One region of the Aeromonas sp. 25-248 genome, then DNA from elsewhere that is predicted to be linked to it. Evidence: riboswitches for the same ligand, from Rfam matches in the RefSeq annotation. Region 1 holds a riboswitch; the other holds the start of a gene.
What was found. Region 1 has a riboswitch for lysine ahead of ACVDHI_RS07035 (Na+/H+ antiporter NhaC family protein). Riboswitches for the same ligand answer to the same signal wherever they lie in the genome.
Positions count from the first base shown of each region.

Region 1 (4,189 bases):
TTCGGCTTCGCTTCCGGCATGTCCCTGGTGGACATAGGCCGGGTACAGCAGCATTTTCGCCAGCTCTTCCACCGCCTGCCGGCGGCCGACCCCATCATCGCCCCTGTGGACATCGAGATCGACTGACCCCCACAGACAAAGAGGGCGCCAGATGGGCGCCCTCTTTGGTGTCCAGGCTGCACGAGCCAGCCACGGGTTACTTGAAGGCCCGTCCTTCCAGATAGTGCTTGCGGCAGAGCGACACATAGCGATCGTTGCCGCCGATCTCCACCTGCTCACCGTCGCGCATCACCTGCCCCGCCTCGTTGACCCGCGAGTTCATGTGGGCCTTGTTGCCGCACCAGCAGATGCTTTTTAGCTCCTCGAACTTGTCCGCCAGACAGAGCAGGTGGTAGGAGCCGGGAAACAGTTCGCCGCGAAAATCGGTCTTGAGACCATAGGCGATCACCGGAATGTCCTGCTCGTCGACGATGCGGGCGAGCTGGTAGACCTGCTCACGGGTCAGGAACTGCGCCTCGTCAACGATGAAGACATCGATGTGCCGCTTTGCGTGACGCGCCTTGACCATCTCGAAGAGATCGCAGCTGTCGCTGAACACCTCCACTTTCAGCTCAAGGCCGACCCTGGCGCTGATGATCCCCGCACCGAAGCGATCGTCGATGGCGGGGGTCATGGCCAGCGGATACATGCCACGCTCCAGATAGTTGAAGTGGGCCTGGATGAGCTGGGTCGATTTGCCTGAGTTCATGGTGGCAAATTTGTAGTGCAGTGAAGCCATGATGGGGTTCCGAAACGGGAGTGATGGGGCGCATGCTAACCAAAGCCCCTGCCAAAACCAAGGGGCCCGCAGGCCCCTTGTTCTCTTATGCGACTGCCACGGCGCTATACGCCCGGGCTTTGCGCAAATGGTAACCGGAGAAGATCAGGAACCAGAGCCCGCTCACGGTGAAACCGGCCAGCGCGGAGTGCATCAGCCCCATCACCAGGTAGCCGAGCGCAGCGCCAAAGGCGATGGCCAGGGCATAGGGCAGCTGGGTCATCACGTGATCGATGTGATGGCAACCGGCCCCGGTGGCAGACAGGATGCTGGTGCTGGAGATGGGGGAGCTGTGATCTCCGAACACGGACCCTGCCAGTACGGCGGCCAGCATGGGCAGCATCAGACTGATGTCGCTGGCGGCCGCCATGTCGCCGGCCAGCGGCAGCATGATGCCGAAGGTACCCCAGCTGGTGCCGGTGGCAAACGCCATGGCACAGGAGAGCACGAAGACCACGGCGGGCAGCACTTCCACCGGCAGATTGCCATTGGCCAGGGAGGCCAGGTATTTACCGGTCTCCACATCGCGCACCACGGCGCCGATGGTCCAGGCGAACAGCAAGATGTTGATGGCGGGCAGCATGGCCATGATCCCCTGCGGAGCCGCCTTCATCCAGTTGCTTGCCCCGAGCTTGAGGCGCATGGCCAGACCGATGGAGACCACCAGGCTGCACAGGGCACCATAGACCAGGGAGGAGCCGACATTGGTGTTTTCGAAGGAGCCGAGCACGCTGAACGGCAGCCCCTTGTCGGCCAGCACCGCAGACCCGGAGTCAATCATGAAATAGACGGTGGCCAGGGTCAGGGTCAGGATGGGCAGCACCATGTCAATCATGCCGCCATTGCTCTCCTCCGGGCTCTCCATGTCGAGCCCGATGGGGCGCCCCTTGGACTCGTCCCACAGCTTGCCCTCCAGTGCCCACTGCTCATGCTGGCGCATGGGGCCGATGTCGAGCTGGAAGGCGATCACCACCAGCACCATGATCAGGGTGAACACCGCATAGAGGTTCATGGGGATCATTTCGACGAAGGCGGAGATGGGGCTCTGGTCGGTCAGACCATGAGCCGCCATGATGCCGCCGACGAGGGCGATGATGTAGGCCCCCCAGGAGGAGATCGGCATCAGCACGCAGACCGGCGCGGCGGTGGAGTCCAGCAGATAGGCCAGCTTGGCGCGGGAGATCTGGAAGCGATCGGTCACCGGACGGCAGATGGCCCCCACCGACAGACTGTGGAAGAAGTCGTCGATGAAGAAGGCGAACACCATCAGACCGGTCAGGGACTTGGCACCCTTGCGGGTCTTGGCGCGGCGCTCCGCCCACTCGGCAAACGCCCGGGTCGCACCGGAGACGCTCATCAGGCTGATGAGGCCGCCCAGCAGCAACATGAAGAGGATCATGTTGACGTTGTCACGATTGAGCGCACCGTTGACCCAGAAGATCCTGAGCACGGTATCGAGCATGTAATGCAGGGACGCAAGGGGAGAGAACTGGTTGAGCAGCAGGCTGCCTGCGACTATGCCCACCCCCAGCGACACCAGGACGCGGCGGGTGATGATCGCCAGCGCAACGGCCAGCAGGGGGGGAACGACGGACCAACCGGAGTCGGCGTAATGAACGATGTCCATGATCTCTTTGCACCTAAAGACAACAGGTGGAGATCTACCGAGAGGATCAAAGAAACAAAACCCATGGGGAGGGTATACTCCTCAGCCCCTTCAGGTAGCGCTCCATAGTGGATGACTATGGCAGTCCTGCACCTATTAGATGCAGAACCAGCAACCCGGTATGATGGCCTGGTCACTTCGGCGCCGACTCCTTTCATCGAGCATCGCAGGCATCACCCTCCGCTCGGTTACTCATAGGCAGCGCGCCTCTACTTAAAGGTATTCGCGGCACATTTTATCGAGCCACCGGGTGATAGCAAGTTTTTTGATTAAATTTCAAGGTTTCTGTGGCCCCCATATCTTTAAAGGTAGTCAAATGGTTCATCAAAGACTCCGCTGGCGATATTTTCATCTGACATGAATCCATTCGAAGATGTTGGCCCGTCAAACGGAAAAAAATATCCTTCATATCTATTTCAAGACTTAATTTATCAGCCTAATTAATTATTTTGGCAGGCTTGACTTGGTGCCAATCACCCCTATAAATTATCGAAAAACCAGTTCTTCCCTTAATATTTTGCTCGCGTGGTAGCCAATATGAACGAATTTCTGAAAGTGCTGTTGAATATCCGTAGCCTGCGTGCAGCTTGCCGCGATTTGACGCTGGAACAACTGGAAGAAGGCTTGGAAAAGCTCTCCGCCATCGTCGATGAACGTCGGCAAGATGAATCCGCCGAACGCCAGGCCCGTGAAGAACATCAAAAGAAAATTGCCGAATATGCCGAAATGCTGAAGGCCGCAGGGATCGATCCCGCCGAATTGGTCAACACCGTGGTGCCCGAGAATACCAAGGTCAGCAAACGTGCGCCCCGCCCCGCCAAATATCGTTATCTGGACAATGGTGTGGAAAAAACCTGGACCGGTCAGGGCCGCATGCCCTCGGTCATTGCCAAGGCCGTTGCCGAGGGCAAATCCGTGGAAGCCTTTGCCATCTGACAGCAATATCAGGCCCCTTTCCACAGCAATAAAAAAACCTCGCAAGGCGAGGTTTTTTTATTGCTGCGTCGAGCGGTGGTCAGCCTCTGTCAGCCGCCTTGACCCAGAGGATCTCCGGGGTGCCCGACGATACCAGCAGGTATCGGGCGATGGTGAAAAACCAGTCGCTCAGCCGGTTGAGGTAGGGCAAAACGGCCGGATTCACCCGCTCTACGCGGCTCAACCCAAGCAGCAGACGCTCGCAGCGACGGGTCAGGGTACGCACCACATGTGCCTGGGCCGCCGCCCGCGAACCGCTCGGCAAAATAAAATTGCGCAGCACCGGCAACCCGGCACTGTAGGCATCGATCTGTTGCTCGAGCCTGTTCGTCCAAGCCTCGTTCACCTGCCACAGCGTATCCGTTTGCGATTCACTGGAAAATGCCAGCTCCCCGCCCAGATCAAACAGCTCCTGCTGCAACAATATGAGATCGGCCAGGAGTGTCGTCTCCCCGGCGGGTATTTCAGCCATCAACAAGCCTATTTGGGAATTCAGCTCGTCGATGGCACCATAGGTCTCGACACGTTTATCGTCTTTGGCCAGGGAAGTGCCATCGGCCAGTCGCGTGAGCCCTTTGTCCCCTTGCCTTGTATATATTCTCATTCTGACATCCTGTTAATAATGGGAATAATCATGGACTCGAGTCCATTGAGCTTTATCTCGTAGGCCAGTGCCAGAGACTGGCCCAGGGTACCGGCCGGAAAACCGCTTCGCGCCATCCATACCAGAT
Region 1 covers NZ_JBRKTB010000003.1:134,394-138,582, forward strand. The annotation lists gene ACVDHI_RS07025 (flavohemoglobin expression-modulating QEGLA motif protein) at 1-126, shown strand, start outside; gene ACVDHI_RS07030 (thymidine kinase) at 197-778, opposite strand; gene ACVDHI_RS07035 (Na+/H+ antiporter NhaC family protein) at 864-2,444, opposite strand; lysine riboswitch at 2,532-2,703, opposite strand; gene ACVDHI_RS07040 (H-NS family histone-like protein) at 3,021-3,419, shown strand; gene ACVDHI_RS07045 (cob(I)yrinic acid a,c-diamide adenosyltransferase) at 3,499-4,062, opposite strand; gene ACVDHI_RS07050 (DUF3820 family protein) at 4,059-4,189, opposite strand, start outside.

Region 2 (4,189 bases), on a different contig from region 1:
CTATTGGTCAGCCAGGGTTCAGTTTAGTTCCCCACCTGACGCATTTTTTTCAATTATTTTTCATCACAATGACACGGGGGCCTGATGGCCCCCGTGGTATGCAATGACGCCTCAGCGATTCAGGCTGGGAGGCAGGCAGACGCCGATGCCCCCCAGGCCGCAATACCCCTCGGGATTCTTCTCCAGATATTGCTGGTGATAATCCTCGGCGTAATAGAAGGGGGCCAGCGGCAGGATGCGGGTGGTGATGGTTCGCCCGTCACCGCTCGCCGTCATGGCCTGCTGGTAGGCGGCCAGGCTCTGCTGGGCAATCGCCTCCTGGGTGTCGTCCCCGACGAAGATGACGGAGCGATACTGGGTGCCGATGTCGCCACCCTGGCGCATCCCCTGGGCCGGATCATGGTGTTCCCAGAACAGCTTGACGAGATCCCCATAGCTGATGACCTTGGGATCGAACACCACCTGCACCGTCTCGGCGTGGCCGGTCAGGCCGCTGCACACCTCCTTGTAGGTGGGATTGGGGGTCAGCCCCCCCTGATACCCGGCGGCGGTGGAATAGACCCCGGGCTGCTGCCAGAACAGACGCTCCACACCCCAGAAACAGCCCATGCCGAACCAGGCAAGCTCCATCCCCTCGGGCCAGGGCCCCTGGGTCGGGTGGCCGTTTACTGCGTGCACCTGGCCAATCTCCAGCGCTTCCCGCCGTCCCGGCAGCGCCTCTGCCGGTGAAATAATCTGCTCCATATGCCCTGTCCTTGTATAAAACCCCGCGCAATGCGGCTGACGAAAAGGAACACCGAAGATATCAGGTTATAAGCCCGGATCAACCAGGGAGCGGCCCCCGGGGCGACCCTCCCGCCCTCGCCTGCGTCTTCCCCTCCCCACCCGCACTGGTCAAAATGGCGACAAAAAAACACCAAGTCGATATTTAGTCTTGATTTGTGAATTTATTTTCATATATTGGGCGAATTGCTGCTTTTTTATGGAATGAAACACGTGCGTGAACGCGAACCCAGCCTGGTCCATGCCTTTCGGCAATCCACCCCCTATGTCAATGTGCACCGGGGTGCCACCTTCGTCCTGATGATCGGCGGGGAAGCCATTTGTCACCCCAATTTCGCCAACATCGTCAGCGACATCGCCCTGCTGCAGACCTTGGGGATCCGCCTGGTACTGGTGTTTGGTTCGCGTCCGCAAAATGACGAGGCCCTGGCCCGTGCCGGCATCCAGGCCCAGTATCACAAGCGGATCCGGGTCACCGACGATGCCAGTTTCGCCATCATCAAGCAGGTGTGCGGCGGTCTGCAATACGACATCACCGCCCAGCTCTCCATGGGCCTCGCCAACACCCCCATGCAGGGGGCCCGCATCAGCGTGGTGAGTGGCAACTTCGTCACCGCCCAGCCGCTGGGTGTGGATGACGGCATCGACTTCTGCCACAGCGGCCGGGTGCGTCGCATCGATGTGGAGGGGATCACCCGCCAGCTGGATCAGCACGGCCTGGTGCTCATCTCCCCCATTGGCTGCTCGGTCACCGGCGAGAGCTTCAACCTGAGCTCGGAAGAGGTAGCCCGCCGGGTGGCGGTGGATCTCAAAGCCGACAAGCTCATCTGCTTCAGCAGCACCCAGGGGGTAATGGACAGGCACGGGGAGGCCATCTCCGAGCTCTTCCCCGAGCAGGCCGAAGAGCTGCTGGTGGCGCTGGAGCAAGCGGGGGAAGAGATGTCAGGCACCGCCCGCTACCTGCGCGCGGCCATCGCCTCCTGCCGGGGTGGCGTGCCCCGCTCCCACCTGGTGAGCTATCAGGACGACGGCGCCATGCTGCAGGAACTGTTCAGCCGCGAGGGGCTGGGTACCCAGATCGTGCGCGAAAGCGCCGAGCGGGCGAGGGCCGCCACCATTGAGGACATCGGCGGCATCCTGGATCTCATCCGTCCGCTGGAGGAGGAAGGGATCCTGGTGCGCCGCTCCCGGGAGCAGCTGGAGATGGAGATAGACAAGTTCACCATCATCGAGCGGGACGGCCTCATCATCGGCTGCGCAGCGCTCTACTGCTTCATGGAAGAAGCCATGGCCGAGATGGCCTGCGTCGCCATCCACCCGGAGTATCGCAACTCCAACCGGGGGGACACCCTGATCGCCAAGGTGGCCGAGCGGGCCAAGCGGCTCGGCATCCGTCGCCTGTTCGTGCTCACCACCCGCTCCATCCACTGGTTCCGGGAGCGGGGCTTCGATCCCCTGGAAGTCGAAGATCTGCCGGTGGAGCGCCAGCGCTTCTACAACTGGCAGCGTCGCTCCAAGGTTTTGTCCAAGACCATTTCGTAACTGATTGATCTTGTGCCTGGTTACCGTCAATTTTGTTCTTTTTTACGAACTCGATTGACAGTGCAATCCAGACCAAGGTATTTGTACATGCACGCCACCTGTCACAGGTGGCACCAGAAGAGGAGCGCTGCCCAGGCAGCCCAGGGGAGGACACCAGTGTCCGGTGAACTTGGGTCAGGGGGAGCAGCGCCGAGACGAGGCGAGTGACTGGACACCGCCACGTCGGCTGCGGGGGCTGAATCCCCCGGGTTGTCATCGGTAGTGGTCATCCCACACCGCGCCCCACCTTGGGGCGGGTACGGGATGGGCTCTGCAGGTGGAGTGCTTCTGGCCGGGATCCTCGCGTTTTCCTGCCATTTTTTGCCTCCTCCTCTCTATTTGCCCGATGAAACCGGATTTTCACCTTGAGACAGGAGTATGCAATGAACCCGATCAATGTCGCCAAGTTTGGCGGAACCAGCGTCGCCAATGCTGCGGCCATGAACCACTGCGCCGACGTGGTGCTGGCCAATCCGGCGACCCGGGTGGTGGTGCTGAGCGCCAGCGCCGGCGTCACCAACCTGCTGGTGAGCCTGGCTCAGGGTGAACTGGACGAAGCCGGACAGGATGCCCAGCTTGCCAGGCTTGCCGACATCCAGCTGGCCATTCTGGCCGCCCTTGGCAACCCGAGCGACGTGAGCGCCCTCATCCATGCCCAGCTCGGCGACATTCGCACCATGGCCCGTCAGGCCAGTCAGCACACCGACGCCGAACTCGCCGATCGCCTCATCGCCTGCGGCGAGCTGATGTCCACCCGTCTCTTCACCGAACTCCTGCACCAGCGCGGGGTCAAGGCCCAGTGGCAGGATGCGCGCCAACTGCTGCGCACCGACAGCCGCTTTGGCAAGGCCACCGTGGATCTCGCGGCGACCCGCGCCCTCTGCCAGCAGGCGGTGGGCCCGTTGCTGGGTGACAGCCTGGTCATCACCCAGGGCTTCATCGGTGCCGACGGCGATGGTCGCACCACCACCCTCGGCCGTGGCGGCTCCGACTACAGCGCGGCCCTCCTGGCCGAGGCACTGGACGCAGGCAGCATCGAGATCTGGACCGACGTGCCCGGCATCTACACCACGGATCCCCGCCTGGTCACCCGCGCCCGCCCCATCCCCGAAATCAGCTTCGTGGAGGCGGCGGAGATGGCCACCTTCGGCGCCAAGGTGCTGCACCCGGCCACCCTGCAACCCGCGCTGCGCCAGGACATCCCGGTGTTCGTGGGCTCCGCCAAGGACCCCGCCGCCGGTGGCACCTGGATCCGCGCCACCACCCGCAGCAACCCGCTGTTCCGGGCCGTGGCCCTGCGCCGCCAGCAGGTGCTGGTGACCCTGCACAGCCTCAACATGTTCCACGCCTACGGCTTCCTGGCCGAGGTGTTCGGCATCCTGGCCCGTCACCGCATCTCGGTGGATCTCATCACCACCTCCGAGGTGAGCGTCTCCCTGACCCTGGATCACACCGGCAGCCAGAGCAACGGCGAACCCATCCTGAACGACAAGGTGCTGGCGGAGCTCGGCCAGCTGTGCAAGGTGGAAGTGGAGACCGGCTTCGCCCTGGTGGCGCTCATCGGCAACCGCATGAGCGAGGCGGCCGGGGTGGGCAGCCAGGTGTTCGACGCCATCCGCGAGCACAACATCCGGATGATCTGCTACGGCGCCAGCGCCCACAACCTCTGCTTCCTGGTCAAAGAGGACGAGGCGGGCCACATCGTCAATTGCCTGCACCGGGAACTGCTCGACTGAGTCGCCCCGGCGCTGGCACACAACGAGCCTCCTCCGCCCCATCACCCGGGGCGGCCTTCCCCACTCAGCAAAGAGGGGCGCCACGGCGC
Region 2 covers NZ_JBRKTB010000002.1:320,514-324,702, reverse strand. The annotation lists gene msrA (peptide-methionine (S)-S-oxide reductase MsrA) at 112-744, opposite strand; gene argA (amino-acid N-acetyltransferase) at 997-2,325, shown strand; lysine riboswitch at 2,435-2,660, shown strand; gene lysC (lysine-sensitive aspartokinase 3) at 2,748-4,100, shown strand.
Region 2: another riboswitch for lysine. It lies ahead of lysC (lysine-sensitive aspartokinase 3); the one in region 1 lies ahead of ACVDHI_RS07035 (Na+/H+ antiporter NhaC family protein).